Saccharolobus solfataricus: one gene and its partners. The main gene of each other region encodes a partner of the protein of the gene in region 5 in a complex. Links are inferred from orthologs where the notes say so. Each region holds a gene or a part of one and is shown on either strand. Other genes may lie near its edges. The genes, in order: rpl12p, rpl7ae, SSOP1_RS01710, SSOP1_RS01150 and SSOP1_RS03665.

Region 1 (5,803 bases), 330 kb from region 5 along the record:
TAAGACGAAAGATCAACCACAAACACAAGTATTTATAGGCACTGAAAGCCAGCAAATTGCAGACTTAGCTGAAAACGCACTAGCAGTACTAAACGTAATAGAATCTAAAGGGTACGCCCAAAAGGTAAGGAATATATATGTAAAAACTACTATGGGTAAGGTAGTAAAAGTAGAGTTAAGGTGAAAAGATTGGCTCTAGCCTTGAAACAGAGAAAAGTTGCCAGTTGGAAGCTTGAAGAAGTCAAGGAATTAACTGAACTTATTAAAAACAGCAATACTATACTAATTGGAAATCTTGAAGGTTTCCCTGCAGATAAATTACATGAAATTAGGAAGAAATTAAGAGGAAAAGCCACAATAAAAGTAACTAAAAATACTTTATTCAAGATAGCTGCCAAAAATGCTGGTATAGATATAGAAAAGCTTGAGCAATATTTAACTGGTCCAAACGTTTTCATATTCACTAAAGATAATCCATTCATAACTAACATGTTCTTTGAAAATTATAAATTAAGAAGGTACGCCATGCCAGGCGATAAGGCTGAAGAAGAAGTTGTAATTCCAGCTGGAGATACTGGGATGCCTGCAGGACCAATATTAAGCGTATTTGGAAAGCTAAAGGTACAAACTAAGGTACAAGATGGTAAGGTACACGTAGTAAAAGATACAGTAGTAGCGAAACCTGGTGATGTAATCCCTGCAGAGGCCTTACCAATTTTACAGAAACTTGGAATAATGCCAGTATATGTAAAATTAAAGATAAAAGTAGCGTATCATGAAGGTTTAGTAATTCCCGCTGAAAGTCTAAAACTTGATTTAGAAGGTTATAGGAGTAATATAACTGAAGCTTATAGGAACGCATTCACTCTTGCAGTAGAGATAGCGTATCCAACTCCAGATGTATTAAAGTTTACAATTAGTAAGGTATTTAAGAATGCGATCGCACTAGCATCTGAGATAGGCTACATTACACCAGAATCAGCCCAAGCGGTAATATCTAAAGCTGTAGCTAAAGCATATGCATTAGCTACCGCGATCGGCGGAAAAGTAGATTTAGGAGTACAGTTACCTACAGTACAACAGAGCCAGAGCCAACAACCTGCTGCAGAAGAGAAGAAAGAAGAAAAGAAAGAAGAAGAAAAGAAAGGACCAAGCGAAGAAGAAATTGCAAGCGGACTTGCATCCTTATTTGGATGATAAAAATTTATATAACCTAAGACAAAAATGTGGAGTGTGAATAAGAATGGAGTACATATATGCGAGTCTCCTATTACATTCAGCTAAGAAGGAAATAAGTGAAGATGCTCTAAAGAATGTACTAACTGCAGCTGGTATAAGTGTAGATGAGGTAAGATTAAAAGCCGTAGTAGCTGCATTAAAAGAAGTAAATATTGATGAAGTACTAAAGAATGCTGCAGCTATGCCGGTAGCAGTAGCTGCACAACCACAAGCAACTCAAGCACAACCTGCTGCAGAAGAGAAGAAAGAAGAAAAGAAAGAAGAAGAAAAGAAAGGACCAAGCGAAGAAGAAATTGCAAGCGGGTTAGCCTCACTATTCGGCTAAAATTCTTACAAAGGATAATAAAAGTAACACTTTTTCCGAGAAATAGTCACATTTTAAATTTGTTTTTATAATACAGAATTTAATTTATGGATTAGTCCCTTCCTCATGGAAATCTTAAATGAAATCTTAATGGCTATTTGTTTTAGAATCTAAATTACGAGAGGAGTCAGTTTTTAAGCTTTAGATACTTTTCTTTTTATTGTATGAAAGCTAGTGAAGAGGAGTACAAACTAAATTTTTTTATCAAAAATGATTTTAAGCGAAAAATATGCAAATCATGCCAAACACCATTTTGGACCAAGGACGATAAAAAAGAATATTGTTCAGATATACCTTGTACTGATTATTATTTTTTTGACATAAATATAAAAAGCCAACCATTAACAGTTAAGGAAGCCAGGGAGAAATTCCTTTCATTCTTTGAGAAGAGAGGACATACAAGGATACCTCCTAAACCAGTTTTGGCTAGATGGAGAGAGGACTTATACTTAACAATAGCGAGCATTGTTGACTTTCAGCCCCATGTGACTAGCGGCTTAGTTCCTCCACCCGCAAATCCCCTAGTGGTTTCACAACCTTCAATAAGATTAGAAGATATAGATAATGTGGGAGTAACGTTTGGAAGGCATTTAACTACGTTCGAAATGGCCGCACATCATGCCTTCAACTATCCAGATCGTTATGTGTATTGGAAGGACGAAACGACAGCATATGCCACAGAATTCTTCACAAAGGAGTTAGGAATACCAGAAGAGGAATTAAACTTCAAAGAGTCGTGGTGGGAAGGAGGAGGAAACGCCGGACCTTGCCTAGAAGTTACAGTAGGTGGATTAGAGTTAGCAACATTAGTATTTATGCAATATAAGATAACTGATAATGGTGATTACATTCCACTGAAATTAAAAATTGTAGATACCGGGTATGGTGTGGAAAGGATTGCATGGGTAACACAAAAGACTCCCTCTGCATTTCATGCGATATATGGTAATTTAGTATACAAATTCTTTGACAAAATAGGAGTAGCTTACATAGATGAGACACTACTAAAAGTAGCATCTAGATTTGCTGGTAAGATAGACCCAGATAACCCAGATACTATAAAAATTCATAGACAAATGGTTAGCAAGGAATTAGGAATTGATATCAAGAATGTTGAAGAAGAATTAGATAGGGCAGCTAAGGTATTTCAGATCTTAGACCATACGAAAACAATAATGCTAATGCTAGCTGATGGTCTAGTTCCTTCCAACTCTGGTGAAGGATATCTTGGCAGACTCGTTATAAGAAGAGCCTTAAAAGTACTAAGATTACTCAAATCGGATGTAAGACTGTATGAACTAGTAAAAGAGCAAATAGGCTTCTGGAAAGAAGATTTTCCGCAAGTATTAAAGAATAAAGATTACATATTAGACGCAGTGGAACTAGAACAACAGAGATTTGAGAAGATTTTGGAAAAAGTTCCATCTATAGCCTCAACTTTAGCTAGAAAGAGCGAAATTACAACAGAAGACTTAATACAAGTTTACGATTCTAATGGCGTTCCCCCGGATCTACTAGAAGAGGAACTAAAGAAAAAGAGAGTAAAATTTGAACTACCGCGTAACTTTTACGCATTAGTAGCTAAGAGACACCAAACCTCAACAATCAAAAACGTATATGATAAGGTTAAGTTGCCCAAGGATTTATTAGAATATATTACTACACTACAACCAACTGAAAAATTATACTATAAAGACCAGTATATGAGATCTTTTGAAGGAAAAGTGTTGGGAATCTATAAGAACTACTTGATTTTAGATAAGACCACATTTTATCCAGAGGGAGGAGGCCAATTAGGTGATACTGGCCTCATAATTGATGAAAAAAGTAGTAAAAGATATGAAGTTGTAGATACGCAGAAAGTAAACGATGTGATAATACATGTACTAAAGGAGGAGCCATCAACAATAAAGGTTGGAGATAATGTAAGAGGGGAAATTAATTGGGAAAGAAGGTATCGTTTAATGAGACATCACACAGTAACACACGTAATACTTGCAGCCGCTAAAAAAGTATTAGGTGACCATATATGGCAAGCTGGAGCTGAAAAAACGCCAGAAAAGGGAAGACTAGATATTACTCATCATAAAGCTTTAACTGAGGAAGAAGTTAAGCTAATAGAGAATTACGCAAATAGTGTAATATCAGATAGAAGACCAGTTAAACCTTTAGAAATGAACAGAATGGAAGCTGAAATGAAATATGGAGTATCGATATATGAGGGTGGAGTACCTAATTCTGCAACAATCAGATTATTGGAGATAAAGGACTGGGATATAGAGAGTTGTGGAGGAACTCATGTAAGTAATACTAGTGAGATAGGAGCCGTGAAAATAATTAACGTGGAGAGAATACAAGATGGTATAATAAGACTTGAATATGTTGCGGGACCAGCGTTAGTTGACTATATTAGGGAAACTGAAGCAAAAATTGCTGAAGCTTCGAAAATAATAGGTACTTCTCCAGATCAACTACCTAGCAGATTGAGAAGAATACTTAATGAAGTTGAGAAAAAAAATAATTTAATAATCCAATATAGAAGAATAGTTGAAACTGAATTGCTAAATAGTCTGAAGCCTTACGAAATTAACGGTAATAAAATATATATCATAGAGGGATTAAATGACGAGGAGGAAAACAAGGAGATACTAAGAAAATTAACTTCCACAGATAATACTATTGCAATATCCATCTCTGATAATAGATTACAAATTGCCACGTCTAAAAATATGAGAGTAGATAAGATAGTAGAAGAATTACTAAAGGGAGGAGGAAAAGGAGGAGGAAAAGGTACATTTGCAAACGTAATTCTAAGTAGTAAAAAGAGTAAAGAAGAAATAATAGATATAGTAAGAAAATCGCTATAAGAGAATATTATGTATTTCACAGATGTTTTTAGGGAGGCTTATTTGGATTATAAATATTTTTTAAATAGAGACTATTCTAGAAAGGTTGTCCTTGATATAATAGCTGCTAAATACAACTTATCTAGCTTAGAACGACTCTTATTATATCGCTGCGTACATTCCGATAAGGAAATAGAAATAATTAAAGGAAAAATAAACAACGAAGAAAGAGAAGTTGTATTGGACGGATATAATTTAGCTTTAACACTAATTTCTGCGATAAATAATGACGAGTTATATCTATGTGATGATGGATTCCTTAGAGATCTAGGTTTAGGAAGACACAAATCTAGTGAGATAATATCCGATACATTGATACTAATTTCTGAATATTGTGAGAAATATAGAATAAAATGTGAAATAATACTTGATAAACAGTTAAGTAAAAGTGGCGAAATAACAAGTAAATTAAGGAAAAAAGGAATAGAAATAAGAACTGTTAACAAGGCTGATAAAGAGATAATAATTTCAAATAAAGCTGTTTATAGTAACGATTTCGTAATTCTGTTCAAATCACAAAAAATTTCTACTATCTTAAACACGATATTTTTCGAAAGCACGTTTAAGATACTTAAGGGACCTTGGATTGCTAATCTTGAAGAAAAACTTTAATGGGATTATAGTAATCTAATAATTGGACCCGTAGCTCAGCCAGGATGGAGCGCCGGCCTCCTAACTTTCGGAAGAAAGCCGGTGGTCGCGGGTTCGAATCCCGCCGGGTCCGCACATTCTCATAATGTGTTTAAAACTGAAACCTTAACCTTTTAAGGTGAAGGAAGCCAGAGCTTATTACTTTCTGCTGTGAAAATCTCCATAATATAGTACGAATCTTTTATTTAGCAATATCGAACTCTAGTGATATGTGAAAAATACATAAAACTGTAATTATAATAATTACTGATACTGAAATGTATAAGTAGACTATACTTACATGGTACTTAATTTTAAATTTGAACTGAAAAGTATATATCTTGATTGAAATGTTAGGAATAAAAATACCACTAAGGAAAACCACCATACTACCAGTATTAAGCTTTACATTATCTTCCTACTTCCTTACTAATTTCATTTTTTATCTACAATATACAGATTATACGGGCTTAGTGGAGTTTTTATTAATAGGTGCCCCATTTATAGGAAGAGCGATAACTCCAATAACATATCCTTTTCTGATGTCAAGAATAAATATTGAGAGAATAACTTATCTCTCATTAGGAAATATGGCTATTTTGGATATATTAGAATTCTTTATGGGAACAGACACCCTTGCACTAATTCTATTAAGAGTTGCAAC
Region 2 (5,863 bases), 550 kb from region 5 along the record:
CAGAGAGTAATCTGGAGCTGTTTGAAAAAATGCTAGGAGGAAAGTTTAAAGAAGGAGAAGCTGTGGTTAGGTTAAAGACCGATCTATCGGATCCAGATCCATCTCAAATAGATTGGGTAATGCTTAGAATAATTGATACTGCTAAAAATCCTCATCCACGAGTAGGGAGCAAGTATTGGGTATGGCCTACCTATAACTTTGCTTCTATAATAGATGATCATGAACTTGGAATTACTCATGTACTGAGAGCTAAGGAGCATATGTCAAATACAGAAAAGCAGAGATACATTTCTGAGTACATGGGATGGGAATTTCCAGAGGTCTTACAGTTTGGAAGACTAAGACTTGAAGGTTTTATGATGAGTAAGTCGAAAATAAGAGGAATGTTAGAGAAGGGTACCAATAGGGATGATCCTAGATTGCCAACTTTAGCTGGACTCAGAAGAAGAGGAATCTTACCAGATACAATTAAAGACGTAATAATTGATGTCGGAGTAAAGGTAACTGATGCTACTATAAGTTTTGAGAACATTGCCGCAATTAATAGGAAAAAACTAGATCCGGTAGCTAAAAGAATAATGTTTGTAAAAGATGCAGAAGAATTTAGCGTCGAGCTACCTGAATCACTAAATGCTAAAATACCTTTAATTCCCTCTAAACAAGAAATGAATAGAACTATTATTGTCAATCCAGGAGATAAAATTTTGATAGAATCTAACGATGCAGAAGATAATAGTATACTAAGGTTAATGGAATTATGCAATGTTAAAGTTGATAAGCATAATCGTAAGCTCATATTTCACAGCAAAACGTTAGACGAGGCTAAGAAAGTCAATGCAAAGATAGTTCAATGGGTAAAATCAAATGAAAAAGTACCAGTAATGGTAGAGAAAGCGGAAAGAGATGAGATAAAAATGATAAATGGTTATGCTGAAAAAATAGCAGCAGATTTGGAGATAGACGAAATTGTACAATTTTACCGATTTGGATTTGTAAGAGTAGATAGGAAAGATGAGAATATGCTACGTGTTGTATTCTCACACGACTGATTTCTTCTTTATTTCGTTAATGAATCCCTACCAATGATTCGATATTATATCTCTCGTAGAAAAACCAAAAGGTGGGAAATTCTCACATATAAAAATAAAGGTCTTAAAGATACTTATCTTCACCTTAAGGTGCTAAGCTTTCTGTCTTATCCTATAGTAAACTTTATTTTTTGCTAATACTTCTAAAGACTTGCGTGACGAAACTAGAGGAGGATGAACGCGATGTCAAAAGCTAGTTATGTTAAGTTTGAAGTACCACAAGACCTAGCAGATAAAGTATTAGAAGCAGTAAGAAAAGCTAAGGAAAGCGGAAAGATAAAGAAGGGTACCAATGAGACAACAAAGGCTGTAGAAAGGGGTCAAGCTAAATTAGTAATTATTGCTGAAGATGTACAACCAGAGGAAATAGTTGCACACCTACCACTGTTATGCGATGAGAAAAAAATACCATATGTTTATGTTTCCTCTAAAAAAGCCTTAGGAGAAGCTTGTGGTTTACAAGTAGCCACAGCATCTGCAGCTATCTTAGAGCCTGGCGAAGCTAAGGATCTAGTTGATGAAATAATTAAGAGAGTAAACGAGATTAAAGGTAAAACTTCAAGTTAATTTAAACATAATTTAACGCCATAGAGATAAAGGTAGAAGTCTTAAGGCGAAGGTCAAGTTTTTTAAAGTTCTATTTTTCATAATTTTTCATATAAGTCTTATTACTGAGCTTAACCTTAGGTAAATTATCTTGGTAAAGCAATTATTACTATTAAAATGGGTATTAGATCTTAGATTTCGTACTATTTGGAAAAATATATACTTCAAAAAGAGATTTGTTTTATCTTTTTATGCAAGTACAAGATGATTAAGAAGGTTTATGATATATTATAAAAAGTGATCAAAGGTAAAAGCTTTGGTTTGATTAAAAAGTGAAAATATCTTCTAGCTATAATGGAGAGCACAAGGAAAATTTCAGCCTAAGAGTTTAGTATTGATCATAAAGGTTGAAGTATTATACATAAAAAATAATAATTTATGAAAAATTCTTTTATTTATTTACATCGTAAATGTTAAGGTAAATTCTCCTCAAAGGACATTACGTAAATGTCTAGATCCAGATCTTATATAATTTTAATATAATTTTTGAAGAAGTTAAACAATGGAAAAATAAACTAAATATAAATTTAAGAGAGTTTTGCAAGGGAACGGCTTTTTGCTAATTCTCTCTATTTGTGGATAGCCTACTTTGATTCAGAGTACTGGATCGAATCAAGACAAATATCAACTTAGATGTGTAAAGTATCTTAAGAGTAAACCTCAATTATGGTGTAATTGTATGACTTTCCAATCTTTTCTCCTAAATTTAGGATTTGGTAGCGTGGATTTTCAGTTTTTAAGGCGAGGAAGAGGTAGCACTAAACTTATTTTGTTTTGGTTATACTTAATATTAAGTAATGGGCCCGTAGCTTAGCCAGGTAGAGTACTGGGCTCCAGATATTAATGCTAGACATTGGGTCTTAAGACCCTTTATGGGGATGAAGTGTATCTGGAGAGGAGAGACCCAGTGGTCGCGGGTTCGAGTCCCGCCGGGCCCATACATCTAAACGAGAGAGAAGATAGGCTTTAATTTCTGCCGACCTATCTAATTGTTGATGAATTGGGACGAAAGAAGAGTAAAAATCGTTGAAGAATTAAGAAAAAATGGCATTGAGCCATATCCTCATAAATACGAAGTAACTCATCTGATTAAAGATATTAAGCTAATTGCCAAATCACAAGGTAATAAATCCCATGAGCCGTTCATGTTTAACATATCTACAGCAGGACGCGTCGCTAATATAAGAAGGCATGGAAAGGCATCCTTTGTAGATATATTTGATGAAGGTGAGAAATTGCAATTATATATGAGAGTTGACGAACTTAAAGAAAAATATGATAAATTCTTTATATATGTTGGAAGAGGGGATATAATAGGTGTAAAAGGTGATTTGTTTTATACGATGAAAGGTGAGTTAAGCCTCCTTGTAAAGGATTACCAACTACTATCGAAAGCCCTTATAGAACCTCCAGATTGGTCAAAGCTTTCCCCAGAATTTAGATATGCGCATAGATATGTGGATTTCCTCTATAACGATAATGCGAGGAAGGCTATGGAAATAAGGTATACAATTATAAGAGAAATTAGGGAGTTTCTTTATTCCAAAGGCTTTATTGAAGTTGAAACGCCAATAGTTCAACCAGTATATGGTGGGGCATTAGCGAAACCTTTTAAAACACATGTAAATTACTTAAATGAAGATTGGTACTTAAGAATAGCATTAGAATTATACCTAAAAAGGTATATAATAGGTGGATTTAACAAAGTTTTCGAGATAGGTAAGGTATTTAGAAATGAAGATATCGATGTAACTCATAATCCTGAGTTTACTCTCTTAGAGCTCTATTGGGCATACGCCGATTACAACGATATAATGAATTTAACTGAAGATCTACTTAAGAGTGTAGTCAAGAAGGTTACAAATAGTACAAAAATAGTATATGGAAAGTACGAAATAGACTTTGAAGGTCCGTTCAAGAGAATTAGTATGTATGATTCTTTATCTGAAATTTTAGGTAAGGATGTTGAAAGTATGAGTGACAATGAGCTTAAGGAGTTAATGAAAAAATACAATCTAACTCCAAGAGGAAACCAGTATGTTAGAGGGTTGATGATAGAGAAATTGTTCGATAAACTAGTCACACCCACCTTAACTAACCCAACCTTCATTACTGATTACCCAATAGAGACTACACCACTTTGTAAACCACATAGGAATAAACCGGGACTAGTCGAAAGATTTGAGATGTTCATAGCTGGTATGGAGGTTGCAAACGCATACACGGAGTTGAACGACCCTATATTGCAAGATAAATTATTTAGAGAAGAACAAGAGATGTTCAGAAGAGGAGACGAGGAGGCTCATCCTTACGATAAGGATTTTGTAAGAGCCTTAAGTTATGGAATGCCACCCACTGGAGGTTTAGGTATTGGTATAGACAGAATAGTTATGTTAGTAACAAATAATTACAGTATCAAAGAAGTTATTCCTTTCCCCATGATAAGTAGTAAGGTTATCCTAGAGGACGATTAGATAGAAATATTGCGAATATAAAGATCAAAAGGAATAGTGACTGCAAGTAATATGAAATTTTTTCGCCGTTGCTCTCGCCTAGCATTCTCTTTAATAATTCAGTTAGGAGTTTTCCACCATCAGTTATTATTAGTGGAGCGGCATTGAATACAGCTAAGCTAAAATTCACTATAAATAACCATGTGAAGAACATTAAAATTGCAGCTATATAATCTGGAATATAGTATGTGACATAAACTCCTAAGAAATGATTAGGAATGTTAACACTTACATTACTTAAACTCCCATTAGGATGTTTCAGAGTTATAGTGATAGTGCTGTAGTTGTAAAGAAGTTCATGAAGCTGAGATAATGTCGTTAAACGATAACCATTTATGGAATATATTATATCTCCGGTATGAAGTGATGCGTTGGCTGCTGGTGTATTATTAAGCACACCTTCTATTATTATCCCTTGCGAGAGTGCTGAAGGTAAATATGGAAGTTCAAAGGATAATGGAAGTGCAATTAGTGCTAAGACTAGGTTAATTACTATTCCTGCAGCGATTATTTTAAGTTTTGCATTACTTGTAGATTTATTAAAATCATCTTCATCTGGTTCTACGAATGCTCCAGGGAATATTCCAAGTAATAGAACTCCTCCATTTTTAACTTTTACATTATTTGATGTGGCGGACAATGCGTGGAAAATTTCATGTATCGCTACTGAAACTCCAATAGCTAGTAATATGTAGGGTAACTGAGAGATGCTTATCGTCACCCCTGGAATTATTGGTTTTAATGCTATTGTAGGAGTTTGATTTGGTTTGATGGTTAGCATTTCTATTATTATATATAATATTGTAACGATCCCTGCTATCATAAGTAAGAAACCTATTGGTAGAGCAATTTTTTCATAAGCTCTATAGCCTTTGGATCTGGAGAACTTAGGAAACCAATATTCCCTTGATTTTTTTCTCCATAATATGAAAAATGGGTAGACTGTTAGGTTATATTTCTCTAGTCTTCTTCTAAAAACATAGATAATCAACCAAAAAGATAGGAATAACGCTACAGCTAAGTATATTTGATCCACAAATCTAATAATGTATTTAGAAATTAAAAAGATGTGCAAATAGAGTATAGTGATCGTCATTGGCAAGTTTTAAATGAGAAGAGAAAGATAGCAATTGAAATCCTTTCACTTTTAAAACAATACGGAATGGAAGGATACGTTTATGGCTCTGTAGCTCGAGGGGATGTGAATGAAAAAAGTGACGTAGATATCATAGTATTTAATCCTAATCAAATCGTATTGGATACGCTAAACGTAAATCATAAGTATCTTATTCAAGCTACACCTAACTCCGTACCTAAGGCCTATCTATCGTTAGATGAGGAAGAGACTATAGTTATATCATTTCCATTAGGCAGATTAAGGAGAAATGAGATTGAGTTTTATTCATTTGGTGGGTTAGTAGATTTAAAAGGTCTCTCAAAAAATGAACGCGTTCCTGGCGTTAACAAAAAACTAATGTTAATTATCCCTACTGAAAATGGCCATATGGAGATTCCATTAGAAGGAAATGAGGATTATGCTTCAAAACTTCTTAAGATTTCATTAGAGACAATAATGGAAAGGAAAAGGTTATTGGCGAGGAGGATGGAACGAGGACATACTGGCGTATTTTTGAGATACGATTTGGGCGGCAACGA
Region 3 (5,856 bases), 330 kb from region 5 along the record:
AGCGAACTCTCCAATACCAATATGGATAGTTCTAAAGACTCGTGGAAGAGTTAGATACAATCCCTTAAGGAGAAATTGGAGGAGAAATGATCTAAAGGTGTAAAAAATGAAAGAGAAAGATAATTTTGAAATGATAATTAATTTAAGAAAAATAAAAACTGGAAAGAGAACTGGTAGAAGTAAAAGGGCAGTAAAATTCATAAAAAAGGTTGTAGCAAGACATTTTAACGCGGAGAAGGTAATAATAGATCCACTATTAGCTAAATCAATATCAAAGAACGGAAATGATAAAATAGTAAGTAAAATTAGAGTAGTAGTTAGTAAGATAGAAGAAAAAATATATCTTGTGAGACTAGCTATTAAAAGTAGATGAATCTGCAAAGGTTATCAGTTTTTGGAACAGATAATATAGGAGTCTATATTTATACTAATAATAAATATACAATCATACCTAGAGGATTAGATAGCGAAACAAAAGAAAATATTGCCCAAGTATTAGGAACGGAGTTATTAGAAGCAGAAATATCCAGAAGTTTTCTTTTAGGTATTTTCATAAGCGGTAACGATAACGGAATTCTTTTACCTAAGTCTACAATTGATGATGAATTCAGATTTCTGAAGGAGAATCTAAGGGATTGCAGAGTTGAGATTCTTAATTCAAAAGTTACTGCACTAGGAAATACAATACTGGCAAATAATAAGGCCGCGTTAATCTACCCTGAATTTAATGATATTGAAGAGAAGATAATAAAGGAGACCTTAGGTGTTGAAGATATAAAAAGAGGGAAAATAGCTCAAATGATAACCGTAGGTTCTGTAGGAGTTATAACAAATAAGGGTGGACTAGTACATGTTGATACAAGTGAGAAAGAATTAAAAGAATTGGAAAAATTGTTCGGAGTTAAGATAGATATTGGCACGGTAAATTTTGGAAGTGTATTTATCAAAAGTGGGCTAGTCGCAAACGATAAAGGAACGTTAGTAGGCGCGTCAACTACGGGTCCAGAGATTTTAAGAATTCAAAAAGCATTAGGTGAATGAGATGAGTGGAATAAAATTTTACCTTGTCAAAGGAACTGCACTATTTGGCGAATCCCACTATCCAGAAAAGAGAAAATTTGTAAAGATAGTTAGAGCATTGAATGAAAAACAAGCTATTGAGTACGTTTATTCACATTTTGGCAGCAAGAATAAGATAAAGCGATATAACATAAAAATAGAGCAAATAAGTGAAATAAAGGAAGAAGAAATTCCAGATAGAAGAATAAGAGAATTAGCTAAAGTTGATAAAATTATAATGTGATGAAAGATGAGTCAAGGACAAGGAGGTATAACATTAGACGAATTAATAGCACAAGCAGATTACCTAAAAAGGTACATAGATTCATTGCAGAGAACTCAACTAGAATTGCTAGAGTCGATAAACTCAATAGACTCTGCAAAACAAGCGATAGAGACGATGAAGAGTGGAAATAAAGAAATGTTAGTCTTCATTGATAGAAAAGGATATCTTTTAGCAAAAGTAGGGGGTATAATAGGAGATAAGGTAACTGTTCATTTAGGTTTATCTTATTATGCAGAAGTGGACCTAGACTCAGCTATAAAGATTCTTGATAAGAGAAAGGATGAGATAAGTAAGGCAGCCCAAGATCTAAATAATGAACTTCAAAAAGCTGCTAGTACATATAATCAGATAGTTGACATACTAAATCAAATACAGCAAGCAGCTGCCAGGAGACAACAAGGTGAATAAATTGTTTTGATAAAATAAGGAAAGCTTTTTCTAATTTTGTAGATAAATTAAAGGGAGAGCAAGAAGAGACACAAAAGATCGAACAAAATATCCCTTCTACAGAGACAACTATTAGTAATCAACAGCAGACTAGTAATAACATAACGGATCAATCAGTAACTAGTGAAGTAAAGGAAGAAACTAAAGAAGAGAGGAAGAGTGGTGGAAGTATTTTTGATGTTTTTAGATATAGAGAAATTAAGGAGAAAGATATAGAAGACTTCATAGAGGAATTGAGATATCAGCTACTGGAAAGTGACGTTTCTTTTGAAGTTACTGAGAAAATTCTTGAAGATCTGAAAGAAAACATAATCGGCAAAAAGGTAAAACGAAGCGATGATCTTGAAAGAATAGTAAAGGATTCTCTGAAAAAATCTATCACTGAGATAATAACAAAGAATAATGCCATAAATGTATTAGAAGAAATAAAAAAATCACCAAAACCTTATATAATAATATTTTTCGGAATAAACGGAGTAGGTAAAACTACAACTATTGCGAAATTTGCATATATGCTTAAAAAAAATGGCTTATCGTGTATTATTTCAGCTTCAGATACGTTTAGAGCAGCAGCGCAAGAACAGTTGGAAGTTCATTCAAGAAACTTAGAGATACCTTTAATTAAAGGTAGATATGGAGGTGACCCTGCCTCAGTTGCTTTTGATGCAATACGTGCAGCTAAAAGTAGGGGTATAGATGTAGTCTTAATAGATACTGCTGGAAGAATGCATACTGACACTGATTTAGTGAATGAGCTAAAGAGAGTTGTTAATATTGCAAAGCCAAATCTAAAAATATTAGTTTTAGACTCCCTAGGTGGAAACGATGCATTAGAGCAAGCTAAATACTTCGAAAATAATGTTGGATTCGATCTAGTAATATTAACTAAAGTCGATGCAGATGTAAAAGGCGGTGTAATATTATCGTTAGCTTATGAATTAAATAAGCCTGTTGGATATTTAGGAATAGGTCAGGCTTATGATGATCTAATTCCATTTAATGCCGAATGGTTCATTCAGAGATTATTCAGTTAACTTAAATACCTTAAACCAATTATAAATTACTGTGAGTTCAAATAAGATAATTAACTGGTTCAGAAGGCTTAGAGAGGATTGGAATAGAATAATTACAGTAGCGAGGAAACCGGATAGAAACTTTTTCTCACTTAACCTTAAAGTTACTTTACTAGTATTAGCCGTAGTAGGTGTATTAGCTTACATAATTCAACTTGCGTTGACATTAATTGGGGTGTAATTTTGTGGAAAAACCGAATATGAGAAACTATTATGCTATAAAGGTGGTTGGAGGGCAAGAAATAAATGTAGCTTTAATGCTGGAAGAAAGAATAAAAACTAATAATATTAAAGGAATATACGCAATAATTGTTCCACCCAATTTAAAAGGATATGTAGTTCTAGAGGCAGAGGGTTTACATATAGTTAAACCATTAATTGCTGGGATAAGGAATGCAAGAGGTCTTGCACAAGGTTTACTACCTAGAGATGAAATATTAAAGATTGTATCTAGAAAAACTGTAGGTCCTACTGTAAAACCTGGTGATGTAGTAGAAGTAATTTCTGGTCCCTTTAGGGGTACTCAAGCTCAAGTGATAAGGGTTGAGGAAGCTAAAGGAGAGGTAGTGTTAAATATTTTAGAATCAGCATTTCCATTACAAGTCACAGTTCCTCTAGATCAAATTAAGGTCTCAAAGAGGTGAATAAGGTGCCCATAAAAACAATAAAAATAATGGTAGAAGGAGGTAATGTTAAGCCAGGACCACCATTAGCGCCAACACTTTCGCAGTTAGGGTTAAATGTAGGAGAAGTTGTCAAGAAATTAAATGAGGCTACTAGTAGTTTTAAAGGCATGTCAGTTCCAGTTACTATAGAAGTCGATAGTAGTACTAAAAAATATGAGATAAAAGTCGGAATACCTACTACTACTGCATTATTATTAAAGGAAGCCGGTGCTAGTGAACCATCTGGAGATCCCGCACATAAAAAGATAGGTAATTTATCGTTAGAACAAGTAATTAAAATAGCAATTATGAAAAAACCGGGGTTAACTACTAAATCGTTAAAGGCTGCATTAAAAAGTATGCTAGGTACAGCTAAGTCTATCGGACTAACAGTGGATAATAGAGACCCTAAAGAACTAGTAAAGGAAGTGGAAGAAGGTAAATACGATGATTTATTAGCAAAATATGAGAATGAATGGAATGGGGTGAAAGAGTAAAATGCAAATTGTTGATAGAAGTAATCTTGAAGCTTCTCTTAAGCTAGCACTATCTCCCGAAAACAACCCTAAGAGAAACTTTGTCCAAAGCGTAGAGATAATAGTTACGTTTAAAGAAGTAGACATGAAAAAGGGAGACTTAAAATTAAGAGAAATAGTAGTATTGCCTAAGCCTCCGGAAAAAACAAAGAAAGTTTTAGTAGTCCCAACTATTCAGCAACTAGAGTACGCAAAGAAAGCCGAACCTAACACCATTTTAACCAAAGAAGAATTACAAAAACTTCAAGGGAACAAGAGGGCAATTAAAAAAATAGCTCGTCAAAATGATTGGTTTCTGATAGCCCCAGACTCAATGGCTTTAGTAGGTAGAATATTAGGTCCAGCTTTAGGTCCAAGAGGGAAATTCCCGACTCCATTGCCAAATACTGCAGACATCTCAGAATATATACTACGATTTAAGAGATCAACATTAGTTAAGACGAAAGATCAACCACAAACACAAGTATTTATAGGCACTGAAAGCCAGCAAATTGCAGACTTAGCTGAAAACGCACTAGCAGTACTAAACGTAATAGAATCTAAAGGGTACGCCCAAAAGGTAAGGAATATATATGTAAAAACTACTATGGGTAAGGTAGTAAAAGTAGAGTTAAGGTGAAAAGATTGGCTCTAGCCTTGAAACAGAGAAAAGTTGCCAGTTGGAAGCTTGAAGAAGTCAAGGAATTAACTGAACTTATTAAAAACAGCAATACTATACTAATTGGAAATCTTGAAGGTTTCCCTGCAGATAAATTACATGAAATTAGGAAGAAATTAAGAGGAAAAGCCACAATAAAAGTAACTAAAAATACTTTATTCAAGATAGCTGCCAAAAATGCTGGTATAGATATAGAAAAGCTTGAGCAATATTTAACTGGTCCAAACGTTTTCATATTCACTAAAGATAATCCATTCATAACTAACATGTTCTTTGAAAATTATAAATTAAGAAGGTACGCCATGCCAGGCGATAAGGCTGAAGAAGAAGTTGTAATTCCAGCTGGAGATACTGGGATGCCTGCAGGACCAATATTAAGCGTATTTGGAAAGCTAAAGGTACAAACTAAGGTACAAGATGGTAAGGTACACGTAGTAAAAGATACAGTAGTAGCGAAACCTGGTGATGTAATCCCTGCAGAGGCCTTACCAATTTTACAGAAACTTGGAATAATGCCAGTATATGTAAAATTAAAGATAAAAGTAGCGTATCATGAAGGTTTAGTAATTCCCGCTGAAAGTCTAAAACTTGATTTAGAAGGTTATAGGAGTAATATAACTGAAGCTTATAGGAACGCATTCACTCTTGCAGTAGAGATAGCGTATCCAACTCCAGATGTATTAAAGTTTACAATTAGTAAGGTATTTAAGAATGCGATCGCACTAGCATCTGAGATAGGCTACATTACACCAGAATCAGCCCAAGCGGTAATATCTAAAGCTGTAGCTAAAGCATATGCATTAGCTACCGCGATCGGCGGAAAAGTAGATTTAGGAGTACAGTTACCTACAGTACAACAGAGCCAGAGCCAACAACCTGCTGCAGAAGAGAAGAAAGAAGAAAAGAAAGAAGAAGAAAAGAAAGGACCAAGCGAAGAAGAAATTGCAAGCGGACTTGCATCCTTATTTGGATGATAAAAATTTATATAACCTAAGACAAAAATGTGGAGTGTGAATAAGAATGGAGTACATATATGCGAGTCTCCTATTACATTCAGCTAAGAAGGAAATAAGTGAAGATGCTCTAAAGAATGTACTAACTGCAGCTGGTATAAGTGTAGATGAGGTAAGAT
Region 4 (5,782 bases), 420 kb from region 5 along the record:
CTTATCCAAGGTAATTGTTCTGGTCTAATTCCTAATTCTTTTAGAATTTTATACGCCTCATCGATATTAAGTACCTCATGCTTAGGTACAAGATAGTGAATTCTTGGATCAATTTTCTTATTAGATGATCCTCTCATTATTAACCATTATTCACATACTACATTTGGTTAATAAGAGTTTTACTCTGACTTACTTAATAGACTATATAATATTCGATGCGTTACCTTTCAAGTACTTTGTAATTTTATTCAGTAATTCATATATAAACATTAAATCCAATTTTAGAGACATTTACTCCTATTCGGCAATAAATTATCCTAAATAGTATCAAGCAACCTCTCAGTCGAAATATTCATCTATAATATATTGACTTTTTCAAATATATAAAATTAATTATTATAATATCATTTTAATCATAACTATAATAATATTATTAAAAAGAAAGTTTGTCTTCCACGCAATTTTGTAGTAAACTAATTTATTCTAATAATACATTAAGGTCATAGGTGAATGAAAATTAGCAACTCTGAGAGAAGGCTTAGGCAACCTATAGTAGTAGTATTAGGCCATGTAGATCATGGAAAAACTACACTACTTGATAAAATAAGGGGTACAACAGTAGTTAAAAAGGAACCTGGAGAAATGACACAAGAGGTAGGAGCTAGTTTCGTTCCAAGTTATATAATTGAAAAATTAGCAGAACCTCTTAAGAAGGTAATACCCATAAAACTTCAGATACCAGGATTATTGTTTATTGACACGCCAGGTCATGAATATTTTTCAAACTTGAGAAGAAGAGGTGGAAGCGTAGCAGATATTGCGATCCTAGTTGTTGATATAACTGAAGGCCTACAGAAGCAATCAATAGAATCAATACAAATACTAAGAGAAAGAAAAGTTCCATTTCTCATAGCTGCTAATAAAATAGATAAAATACCCGGATGGAAATCAAATAATGACATACCGTTTTTAGCATCAATCGAGAAACAGAGGAATGATGTGAAAGTTTATCTAGACAACTTAGTCTATAATTTAGTTTCTCAATTAGCAAACTTAGGCTTTAGCTCAGAACGTTATGATAGAATAAAGGATTTCACTAAAACAGTAGCAATAGTTCCGGTTTCTGCAAAGACCGGTGAAGGCGTTGCAGATCTTTTAGCATTACTAGCTGGATTAACCCAAAGGTACTTAGAGACTAGATTAAAATTTGCAGAGGGTCCAGCAAAGGGAGTTATATTAGAAGTAAAAGAAGATCCAGGGTTAGGACACACCATAGATGTTATAATTTATGATGGAGTGCTTAAGAAAAATGATACTATAATATTAGGAGGCATTAACGGCATTATTATAACTAAAGTTAGAGGAATATTTGTACCTAGACCATTACAAGATATGAAATTAAGCAAGTATGATCTAACGCCAATAGATGAAGTATATGCAGCAGCTGGAGTGAAGATATCTGCACCCAATTTAGAGGAAGCATTAGCTGGATCACCAATTTATGTGGTAGAAGACGAGTCTAAGGTTGAGCGATATAAACAACAGATAGAAGAGGAAATTAAAGAAGTTAGACTCTACAGCGATATTGACGGAATAATACTCAAGGCAGATAGTTTAGGAACATTAGAAGCCTTAGTTAGTGCTCTGCAGCGTGAAGGGATTCCAATAAGGCTAGCGGACATAGGGCCGATTTCGAAAAGAGATGTTATAGAAGCGAGTATAGTAGCTCAAAGATCAAAAGAATATGGAATTATTGCTGCTTTTAGAGTAAAGTTATTACAAGGAATTGATACTAGTGGAATAAAAATATTGTATAACGAAATAATTTATCAATTAATCGAAGATATCAAGAAGCATATTAATGATGTCAGGGAAGCGGAAAAAAGGCGCACGTTTGACACATTAATATTGCCAGGGAAAATAAAGATCTTGCCGGGTTATGTATTTAGACGCAGTGACCCAGTAGTAGTAGGTATTGAGGTTATAGGAGGCATTATAAGACCTAAGTATCCGTTAATTAAGGAAGATGGAAGGAGAGTCGGTGAGGTACTACAAATCCAGGATAATAAGAAAAGTCTAGAAAGAGCCACTAAAGGAATGGAAGTTGCAATATCAATTAAAGGCAATATAATGATTGGGAGACATGTAAATGAAGGGGATGTTTTATACACAGACGTACCTAAAGAAGACCTCGAGATATTAGTCAACAAGTATCCAAGTTCTATTACAGATGATATGAGGGAAGTAATAAAAGAAATAATAAGAATAAAGAGAAAAGAAGATCCTTTATATGGATTAGGATTACAGATCTGATTTATCGAAGAATAACGACATCTCTCGCTGAGCTTTTTCAATAGAATCAGATGCATGAATGACGTTTTCTGACTTAGATAACGCATAATCTCCTCTTATAGTGCCAGGAGGTGCCTCTTTAGGATCTGTATTACCAATCATTCGCCTTATCACTTGCACTACGTCATCGCCTTCTATCACCATGCATACTACTGGACCAGAGGTCACGTAATTTACAAGTTCTTCAAAGAAACTTTTTCCTTTGTGCTCCTCATACAATTTTTCAGCTGTGTCCCTTGACATTTTCACCATTTTAAGAGATACAATTTTTAATCCCCTTTTCTCAAATCTACTAATTATCTCGCCTATTAATCCCCTCTTAACTCCATCTGGCTTTATCATTACAAATGTTCTTTGTGCAACCATTTTTCATCGAACCTTCATATATCTAGTAGTCCATTTATACTTCTTTGGATCTCTATGATACTTCAGCATTGATTTCCTACACTTACTTGAACAAAACCACAAGATTGTACCATCATTCCTTACATACATTAATCCAGTTCCTGGAGGTATTTCATGACCACAGAAACTACATTGCCTAGTAGTAGGCATTTAAACCACAAATAAACAATATGGGTGAAGTATTTAAGTGAATTGTTCATAGTAATAGCTGGTGGAAAAATGAGTGAAAAAACCCAGCAATCACAAGGTTCATCTATAATAGAAGAATTTGGATTTCCAGCTGAAGTTATCCAAATTTTGGATAGGACTGGTGTAACTGGAGAAGTTACCCAAGTAAGGGTAAGGGTATTAGAGGGTAGGGATAAAGGGAGAATACTTACTAGAAACGTAAAGGGACCAGTAAGAGTAGGTGATATTCTAATATTAAGAGAGACAGAGAGGGAAGCTAGAAAAATAACAACTAAGAGGTAACAAAAACTAATGCCATTATACGTAATCGATAAACCAATAACATTACATATATTAACACAACTTAGGGATAAATATACCGATCAAATTAACTTTAGGAAAAATTTGGTAAGATTAGGGAGAATATTAGGCTACGAAATATCAAATACATTAGATTATGAAATAGTAGAAGTTGAAACACCACTAGGTGTGAAAACTAAAGGGGTAGACATAACAGACCTAAACAACATAGTCATTATAAACATATTAAGGGCTGCAGTACCCTTAGTTGAGGGTTTACTTAAAGCATTTCCTAAAGCGAGACAAGGTGTGATAGGGGCAAGTAGAGTAGAAGTTGATGGGAAAGAAGTACCAAAAGATATGGACGTTTATATATATTACAAAAAAATACCAGATATAAGAGCTAAAGTTGATAATGTAATAATTGCAGATCCTATGATTGCAACAGCAAGTACTATGTTAAAGGTACTTGAAGAAGTTGTGAAAGCTAATCCTAAAAGAATATATATTGTATCAATAATTTCTTCAGAATATGGGGTCAACAAAATTCTCTCTAAATATCCATTTATTTATCTTTTCACAGTCGCAATTGATCCTGAACTTAATAATAAAGGTTATATTTTGCCTGGTCTCGGAGACGCTGGAGATAGAGCATTTGGGTGATGAGATACGGATGATGATGTAAAAATAGGATTAGAAGTTCATGTTCATATAACTGCATTGAAAACTAAACTATTCTGTTCATGTCCATCGGATTATACTGGAAAAGACCCGAATACAGTAACTTGTCCCGTATGTTTAGGATTACCTGGGGCTATTCCCGTATTAAATGAAAATGCAGTAAAATACGGTATCTTAACTGCATTAGCCCTTAACTGTCAAATTGCTGAAAAATTGATTTTCGATAGAAAACACTATTTTTATCCAGATATGTCTAAAAATTATCAGATATCTCAGTATGATGGACCAGGTAGTATGGCCATAGCCAAAGACGGTTATATCAAATTAAATGATAAAATCATAAGAATTAGAAGAATAAATATAGAAGAAGATCCGGCAAAGATAGTCTACCCTACTGGTTCTATACTAACTAGCAAATATACGTTACTAGACTATAATAGATCTGGTACACCATTGTTAGAAATTGTAACAGAACCAGATCTAAGGTCTGCTAAAGAAGCCAGATTCTTCCTAGAAAAATTAAGGTCAATCCTAGAACATTTAGGTGTATGTGATTGTGGTATTGAAGGTGCAATGAAAGCTGATGTAAATATATCAGTAAAAGGAGGAGAGAGAGTGGAAGTTAAGAATGTGGGTTCTCCTAAAGACGTTGAGGATGCTATAAATTATGAAATTGCAAGACAGAGAGCTAGTATACTACAAGGTATCAAGATAGAAAGAGAGACTAGACATTGGGATAACGAAAGGAGAGTTACAGTACCTTTACGAACTAAAGAGACTGAGGAGGATTATAGATATTTTCCAGATCCAGATTTACCGCCATACTCAATAACACCAGAGCTTATCGAGAAGTTTAAACGTGAAATGCCAGAGTTACCAGACCAGAGAGCGGAGAGATTTGTAAAACAATACAACGTTACTCCATATCAAGCTCAAGTTTTAGTTAATGAAAAAGCGTTAGCAGATTTATTTGAAGAAATCACAAACAACTATAAAAACTATGCCAAAGTCGCAAATCTGCTAATTAACGATTACATGAGATGGCTTAACGAAAATAATATCACAGTAACACAAAGTAAAGCCAAAGCTAATCATATCATTGAACTATTTGAATACTTAGATTCTGGCTTAATATCAATAAAAATAGTAAAAGAACTACTACCTGAAATGATCTTAACTGGAAAAACTCCGGGACAACTAATTAAGGAAAAGGGTATGACAAACATCAAAGATGAGAACTACTTAGAAAGGATTATAGATGAAGTATTAAATGAAGAGAAAGAGGCTGTAGAGAAAGCTAAGAGAGATCCAAAAGTTGTAAATTATTTAGTAGGTATGGTAATGAAGAAGACGGGGAAAAGAGCTGACCCTCAAATGACAGTTGAAATAATAAAAAAGAAGCTAGGTTTAACTTAACATGGAGATTTTTATGTTACAGAGTAATCAAATAAAGGAAAAAGAATTACGGCTTAGGCTATTTAGTGTAGATATCTTAAAAGAATTGAAAAACATTTATACTTACAAAGAATTGTCCAAATTCTTCAATATTCAAGAAAGTTTGATATGTAGATACGTTAACGGGAGAACAATACCTAGCGAGAGACAAGCTTTAGAAATCGTTACAAGGATAAAGAATAAGGAATTTCTATATAACTTCTTTATAAGAAAAATAAGAGTTTATGAAGATGATTTCATAGATGTATCTAATTTGCTATTTTATCCTAACTTACTAAAAACATTTCTAGAATTATATTTAATTAAATTAAATAAAGTTAGTGATGTAACAAAAATAGTAGGCATTGCCTCAAACGGAATCCCATTTGCTACAATAGTAGCTTCAATATTAGAAAAACCACTCATAATATCGAAAAAACAT
Region 5 (5,634 bases):
CGCCACGCACTCAGTTACACCTCTCTTTATAGCTCTTAAGCCTGCTAAATATCCGGTCAGGTATGCAGCTGGAGTGTTATTTTCATCACCCTTCCATCCGAACTTTTTAGCAAGTTCAGCTGAATGAGCACTAGCAATCATAATATCGCCTTTAGGATCGATTTTTGCAATCTGGACTATAACGTATTTGTTTGTTATTCTTACAATAAACCTTGTTTGTTTACTTATAACATAGACATATCTTTTATAGTAGTTAGTTTTTCCTTCTCTTCTTCTTCTGGGTTTTACCTTATAATTAGGACCATTGGCCAATTTATTCACCCTTTAATTTTCCCCATTTGTATTAGGACATTTCTGACATCAGAAACTCCCTTATAGTTGCCGCCTTTCGTTTTTAAGTATAATTCCCTGTAAGTATGTCTATCAATAACCTTATGATCTCTCAACCACTTTAGATAAGCTCTTATTTTTCTTACCCTTTTAACCCACATTTGTTTACTATTAGCCCTTGCTCCCTTCTTGCCTTTTCTGCTCCCTGACTTCTTTCCTTCGCTCTTAAGGCTCCTCTTCTTTCGCCTTTCCTTTAATCTACCACCGCTTATTCCAACCTTTTTTAGGACTATAATCTTACCATCTTTTATTAAATTTCTAATTTCATCTCTGGTTAATGAGCTTTGAACATCCTCAATGTAATCCTCAACGACCTTAATTCTGTTTATACCTACCCCTGCAATCGATGCTGCTAATCTTTTTTGCGCTTTCAAGTTAGTCATGTAACTACACCCTCATTACTTACTTTCAGACCCAATTCCCTAGCTTTATTTAGAATTTCAAGCCTCTTTTTAAAACCAACTGAAGAAGATATAGTTACAATAACGTTGTCCTTTTGGTTCTGAACCTTAACTAGTTCATTAACATTATGAACTATAACTTGCCTTAATCCACTTGGGTGGAATCCCCTAACCTTTTTAGGTAATCTATAACCTACACTCACTATTGCTGGGAATCCCCTAACTTTCAATCTAGTCTTATTATCTCTTCCATATGGTCTTCTCCATTTTTCTTGTCTTCCTAATCTGTAGAACTTATCAGAATCATACCGCAAGAACTTAGGCTTCTTTGCCTTAAGCTTCTGCCTTATTACATAAATCTTTTTCCTATACGACTGAATTCTTCCTTCGGTCATTCAATCACCTCTTTTTTATAGATGAAAATTCCATCCGAGAAGATACGTCTATCAAAACCAGATATCTTTGAAGCCGACTCGATATTAGCTGCAGTCTGAGCAACAGCCTCTAAATTCGGACCCTCCACAACTATATCTTCACCCTTCACGGTAACCTTGACGCCTTCCAATATTTGTGCCCTTCTAGTATTCTTCTCACCTATTAGATTAGTTATTTGAACTTCATTCCCTACTACCTTTACAGATGTTGGAAAGTGCGTATATATAATTTTAAGGTAATATCTATAACCCTTTGTTACGCCAGTTATCATATTTTTAATGTGACTAACTATACTATAGAAGACAGCCTTTTTTCGTCTATTAGCAAAAGTAGTCTCTAGCACTATTTTATTCCCATCTAAACTAATTTGTATACCCTTTGCAAAGCTGAAATCTTTAACTACTTCACCTTTAGGTCCCTTTATCTTAATTATTGACCCCTTTAGATCAACAACAACATTTTTCGGGATTTCGATTTCTTCCCTCAAAATTACTATCTGCATTAAAACACCTCAATACACGTATCCTAGTGCTACCCCACCTATTCGCAATCTTGCAGCTTCTTTATGGGACATTACACCTTTAGATGTCGAAACAATAATTATGCCTATCTCTTTCGATGGTAGATAACGTCTAACGTAATCTGGCAACGCAATCATCTGTCTATAACTAAGAGGATATCGTGGAGTTATTGGACCGCACTTATTAACTCTTCCTAACAACTGTACTGTTATCTTTCCCCATCTTCCATCATCAATATATTCAAATTCTCCTACATAACCTTCCTTCTGCATAACTCTTAAAACATTTATTACTAATTTAGATGCTGGCATTATAATAGCTTGTTTATTCCTTCTCATCTCATTATTATATATGGACGTTAATGCATTTGCCAACGGATTCACGAATACCATGACCTATCACCAATATTTCCTAAATCCTAATTCATACGCGACTTCTCTAAAACACTGCCTACACAAATAAATCCCATATTTTTGAATTACAGAATCCTTACTTCCGCATCTTTGACAAGATTGAACTCCTTTTCCATACTTTCTCTCAGCCGGAGGCTTATATTTACCCATTTCACTCACCCTTCTACCAACTGTACATTAAAATTATTTCTTAAAAACTCCATAGCTTCCTCCTTCGTAACCCTATGCCTCTTTGGAATTTTAGCCTTCTTTCTTCTCCTTCTAGAAATCCTATAGCCAGCCCTCTCAAGTGTAATAGCTATATCCATTCCGAATATACCTATTTCTGGATCATATCTTGCACCGGGCAAAATTACATGTTCCGCAATGCCAAAAGATACGTTACCATAATCGTCAAAGCTACTCTTCTTTAATCTGTATCCTATAGCTTCTAATACCTTTCTTAAGAATTCCTCAGCTTGTGCACCTCTCAAAGTCACTTTAACTCCAATTTCTTGACCTTTTCTAATTCCAAACTCCCTTATAGTCTTCTTGGAAATAGTATATACTGGTTTGGCTCCCGTTAGCTCTTGTAAAAGTTGATAAGCTTTTTGCAACCTATCTCCAGACTCACCTAGTCCTATGTTAACAGTAACCTTGCTTAATTTAACCTTCCTCATTGGATTCTGGCTAAGAGGTAAAGTAGACTCTGCCATTTTAATCAACTCTCAAGTCAGATTTTTCCCTACCTATACTCATTACGTTCATAATATTAGTCTGATAAGTATTACCGTCCCTACTTTCTAAGGTTATCACACTGTATTTTCTAGACTTAAACTTACTCAAATTTATATTCTTAACAATACCGTGAATACCGACGTTTCTACCTCCTACGAAAATCGCATATGATCTTTCTGAGATAGTGAATGAATCTAATATTTGTTGGCTAGGTAATTCGATCTTTAACGTCATAAGCGTTTTGAAATTCTTGGCAGTCTCTTTATCTACAAGGATATTTCTTCCATCCTCTAGATTAAGCTGAATTCTTCCTTCCTTTATCGTAGTTTTATTTATAATTCTAACGTACTTATACCGGGCCTCATCAGCAGATATCTTGGAAAATCTCATGAACCTAACATTATCTGGAAGAACCCTAAAATATAGGTCAGCAGAGGGAATTGAAACAATATCCATAAGTCCAACAGGATACTTATAGTCTTTCCTTACCTTACCATCCACTAAAACTTTGCCATCAAATATTATATGCTTAGCCTCTCTTATCGTCCCCGCAAGTTTCAGATAATCTCTAATTACAACAGCTAAAGGTATGCTTTTCTCAATAGAGTGAGGTCCAGCATTAGGTCTAACCGTCCACTTATATTGTTTTTTACTTATCATTAAAAACCAAGGTGCTTCAAATCTTGTTATATGCGCCATTTTTCCATCACTTCTTAGATTTTTCTAACTTTTCCCGTCTTCTTGGATCACTCAGATCTAGCTTAGTTATCATCACTTTAGACGCATGAATCCACACATATACTGGTGTTCCATCAACTTTTTTTCTCGTTATTCCTTCTATTGCTAATCTTCCGGTCTTAGTATTAACTTCAACTACCTTTCCTTCTTTACCACTATTACCTCCTCGCATTACCCTAACAGTATCTCCTTTTCTTACTCTAATACGTTTTATACCATATTGAGACGCAATATCATCAGATACTTTAGCAACTAGTAGCTTCTTTCTTTGATGCAATGGTAAAGTATATAGTAATTTCCTTTGTTTAGAAGGTTTAAGAGATACCATATCTCTTACACCACCAATGTAGCGAGACTAGCTATTTTTGGCCATCTCTCAGCTGCTTCTCTCGCTATCGGTCCCCTAACCTCAGTACCTTTTGGTGTTCCATCTGGATTTATTATAACTACTGCATTATCCTCAAAAGAAATCCACGTACCATCGGGTCTTCTATATGGCATTCTTTGTCTCACGATTACTGCTCTAAACTTCTGTTTTCTAACCTCTGGCGTTCCTTTCTTAATTGACACCATAACCATATCAGCAATGTTAGCAAATGGAACTCTTCTTAAAACACCTCTATAACCATATACGCCAATTATCATAGCTTCCTTTCCTCCACTATTATCAGCAACGTTAACTACCGAATAATGTTGGAGAGCTGGCGTTAAACCTTTTCTGGATCCTAAAACTTGAATCTTTTCTGACACTTCAACTCACCTTGCCTAATACAACAAAACTTATAGATTTAGAAAGAGGTCTACATTCGCCTATTATAACTTTATCTCCCTCTCTAACATTAATACATGGCGGTACATGGGCATGGATCCTACTTCTCCTCCTTTCATATCTCTTATACTTCGAGTCATAGTATAAGTATTGCCTTTCTATAACTGCAGCTTTAGTACCTCTATACTTTACAATTACTCCTTCTAATGTTATACCCCTAACTCTCAATGATCCATGATAAGGACAATCTTCATCTTCACATACCTTCTCGGGAATAGTAATATTAGGTATTCCCGGGTCCTTTACCGTCTTTCCCTTAGATACCATCTAACCCACCTAAATTCTTTTCCAAGGTTTTCTTACCAGCTTATAGCCAGCTATTATAAAAGACTTACCTTTAAAAGTTATCTCAAATATACCATGAGCTTTAAATATCCTTATAAACTTGTTCTTCTCTTCTAATTTAATCAAAAACGTTTTTTCCGTCTCTAATACAATAACACCTTCTCTAGAAATTAGAAAAGGATCCGTATACCATAAAATCTTTATTCTAGAATTAATGTAATCTAAAATCATATAACATATAAAAATACTATTTATTCTCTACTTTTTCTCTTTTAACTTTTTTCTTCTCACTTAAAACTGTTAATATTCTTGCTATATCTTTTCTTGTATTTCTAATACTTGCAGTATTCTTTAAAGTTCCCATTCTAGATTGTACTCTAAGTTTTATTAGCTCTAACTTTAATTCATCTAACTTCTTCAACAGATCTCCAGTTTCCATTTTTCTTAATTCTTCGGGATCTACCGTCATTCTTTCTCACCCTCACTTTTCTCCTCACTTTTTTGTGACGATTCTTCAATAAAAGTCACATTAGTTACTGACACTTCTTGAGGTACGGAAGGAGACTCTTTCAAATTAATTTTATCTTCAATCTTAAGTGGTTTAGTTATAACTACTTCAACACCAAATATTCCAGGTTTCAGCATCGCTATAGCTATGGCTCTATCTATCATTTTCTCTAATTGCTGTCCGCTTTTGTATACAATACCTTCTTTTAATTTCTCATATCTAGCCCTCTCCGTAGTAAGCTTGCCACTTATTATTATTTCTGCGCCTAGTGCTCCAGCATTCATAATTCTTCTCATTGATATAAAAGCTGCTCTTCTAAAATGGTATCCCTTTTCTAAGGCTATTGCTAACCTAAATGCCATTACTCTAGCATTAAGCTCTGGGTTTTCTACATTTG

The links.
Region 1: SSOP1_RS03665 (region 5) and rpl12p share a complex: the UniProt entries of both Methanocaldococcus jannaschii proteins name them as parts of the 50S ribosomal subunit. The link is inferred for Saccharolobus solfataricus from one-to-one orthologs.
Region 2: SSOP1_RS03665 (region 5) and rpl7ae share a complex: the UniProt entries of both Methanocaldococcus jannaschii proteins name them as parts of the 50S ribosomal subunit. The link is inferred for Saccharolobus solfataricus from one-to-one orthologs.
Region 3: SSOP1_RS03665 (region 5) and SSOP1_RS01710 share a complex: the UniProt entries of both Methanocaldococcus jannaschii proteins name them as parts of the 50S ribosomal subunit. The link is inferred for Saccharolobus solfataricus from one-to-one orthologs.
Region 4: SSOP1_RS03665 (region 5) and SSOP1_RS01150 share a complex: the UniProt entries of both Methanocaldococcus jannaschii proteins name them as parts of the 50S ribosomal subunit. The link is inferred for Saccharolobus solfataricus from one-to-one orthologs.

What each region holds. Positions count from the first base shown.
Region 1 is NZ_LT549890.1:291,288-297,090, reverse strand. The notes cover bases 1-2,903. They hold rpl12p (50S ribosomal protein P1), read left to right. Parts: upstream 1-1,243; coding sequence 1,244-1,564; downstream 1,565-2,903. Other genes in these bases: alaS (alanine--tRNA ligase), read left to right, coding at 1,768-2,903; SSOP1_RS01705 (50S ribosomal protein L10), read left to right, coding at 181-1,197; SSOP1_RS01710 (50S ribosomal protein L1), read left to right, coding at 1-184. Outside these bases: more of alaS, read left to right, coding at 2,904-4,470; SSOP1_RS01690 (DUF434 domain-containing protein), read left to right, coding at 4,480-5,121; SSOP1_RS01680 (hypothetical protein), read left to right, coding at 5,490-5,803. UniProt on the Methanocaldococcus jannaschii protein: Forms part of the ribosomal stalk, playing a central role in the interaction of the ribosome with GTP-bound translation factors.
Region 2 is NZ_LT549890.1:70,466-76,328, reverse strand. What follows is about bases 1-2,963. They hold rpl7ae (50S ribosomal protein L7Ae), read left to right. Parts: upstream 1-1,271; coding sequence 1,272-1,655; downstream 1,656-2,963. Other genes in these bases: lysS (lysine--tRNA ligase), read left to right, coding at 2,690-2,963; SSOP1_RS00450 (glutamate--tRNA ligase), read left to right, coding at 1-1,049. In the rest of the region: more of lysS, read left to right, coding at 2,964-4,168; SSOP1_RS00430 (site-2 protease family protein), read right to left, coding at 4,149-5,303; SSOP1_RS00425 (nucleotidyltransferase domain-containing protein), read left to right, coding at 5,277-5,863. UniProt on the Methanocaldococcus jannaschii protein: Multifunctional RNA-binding protein that recognizes the K-turn motif in ribosomal RNA, the RNA component of RNase P, box H/ACA, box C/D and box C'/D' sRNAs.
Region 3 is NZ_LT549890.1:295,736-301,591, reverse strand. Bases 2,901-5,856 are described here. They hold SSOP1_RS01710 (50S ribosomal protein L1), read left to right. Parts: upstream 2,901-4,028; coding sequence 4,029-4,685; downstream 4,686-5,856. Other genes in these bases: rpl12p (50S ribosomal protein P1), read left to right, coding at 5,745-5,856; SSOP1_RS01705 (50S ribosomal protein L10), read left to right, coding at 4,682-5,698; SSOP1_RS01715 (50S ribosomal protein L11), read left to right, coding at 3,515-4,027; SSOP1_RS01720 (transcription elongation factor Spt5), read left to right, coding at 3,051-3,509; SSOP1_RS01725 (protein translocase SEC61 complex subunit gamma), read left to right, coding at 2,901-3,046. Outside these bases: SSOP1_RS01755 (50S ribosomal protein L39e), read left to right, coding at 1-103; SSOP1_RS01750 (50S ribosomal protein L31e), read left to right, coding at 107-373; SSOP1_RS01745 (translation initiation factor IF-6), read left to right, coding at 370-1,041; rpl18a (50S ribosomal protein L18Ae), read left to right, coding at 1,043-1,303; pfdA (prefoldin subunit alpha), read left to right, coding at 1,310-1,753; signal recognition particle-docking protein FtsY, read left to right, coding at 1,894-2,826; more of SSOP1_RS01725, read left to right, coding at 2,858-2,900. UniProt on the Methanocaldococcus jannaschii protein: Probably involved in E site tRNA release. Binds directly to 23S rRNA. Protein L1 is also a translational repressor protein, it controls the translation of its operon by binding to its mRNA.
Region 4 is NZ_LT549890.1:197,661-203,442, forward strand. The notes cover bases 1,315-4,196. They hold SSOP1_RS01150 (50S ribosomal protein L24e), read right to left. Parts: upstream 2,908-4,196; coding sequence 2,722-2,907; downstream 1,315-2,721. Other genes in these bases: infB (translation initiation factor IF-2), read left to right, coding at 1,315-2,313; ndk (nucleoside-diphosphate kinase), read right to left, coding at 2,302-2,718; SSOP1_RS01155 (30S ribosomal protein S28e), read left to right, coding at 2,977-3,228; upp (uracil phosphoribosyltransferase), read left to right, coding at 3,238-3,888. In the rest of the region: SSOP1_RS01135 (DNA-directed RNA polymerase subunit H), read right to left, coding at 1-137; more of infB, read left to right, coding at 511-1,314; SSOP1_RS01170 (phosphoribosyltransferase family protein), read left to right, coding at 5,324-5,782. UniProt on the Methanocaldococcus jannaschii protein: Binds to the 23S rRNA.
Region 5 is NZ_LT549890.1:622,518-628,151, forward strand. Bases 1,086-3,819 are described here. They hold SSOP1_RS03665 (50S ribosomal protein L5), read right to left. Parts: upstream 2,856-3,819; coding sequence 2,316-2,855; downstream 1,086-2,315. Other genes in these bases: SSOP1_RS03645 (50S ribosomal protein L32e), read right to left, coding at 1,086-1,186; SSOP1_RS03650 (50S ribosomal protein L6), read right to left, coding at 1,183-1,728; SSOP1_RS03655 (30S ribosomal protein S8), read right to left, coding at 1,738-2,139; SSOP1_RS03660 (30S ribosomal protein S14), read right to left, coding at 2,146-2,310; SSOP1_RS03670 (30S ribosomal protein S4e), read right to left, coding at 2,857-3,576. Outside these bases: SSOP1_RS03635 (50S ribosomal protein L18), read right to left, coding at 1-312; SSOP1_RS03640 (50S ribosomal protein L19e), read right to left, coding at 318-773; more of SSOP1_RS03645, read right to left, coding at 770-1,085; more of rplX, read right to left, coding at 3,820-3,943; SSOP1_RS03680 (50S ribosomal protein L14), read right to left, coding at 3,949-4,365; SSOP1_RS03685 (30S ribosomal protein S17), read right to left, coding at 4,367-4,711; SSOP1_RS03690 (ribonuclease P protein subunit), read right to left, coding at 4,721-4,960; rpmC (50S ribosomal protein L29), read right to left, coding at 4,977-5,198; SSOP1_RS03700 (30S ribosomal protein S3), read right to left, coding at 5,195-5,634. UniProt on the Methanocaldococcus jannaschii protein: This is one of the proteins that bind and probably mediate the attachment of the 5S RNA into the large ribosomal subunit, where it forms part of the central protuberance.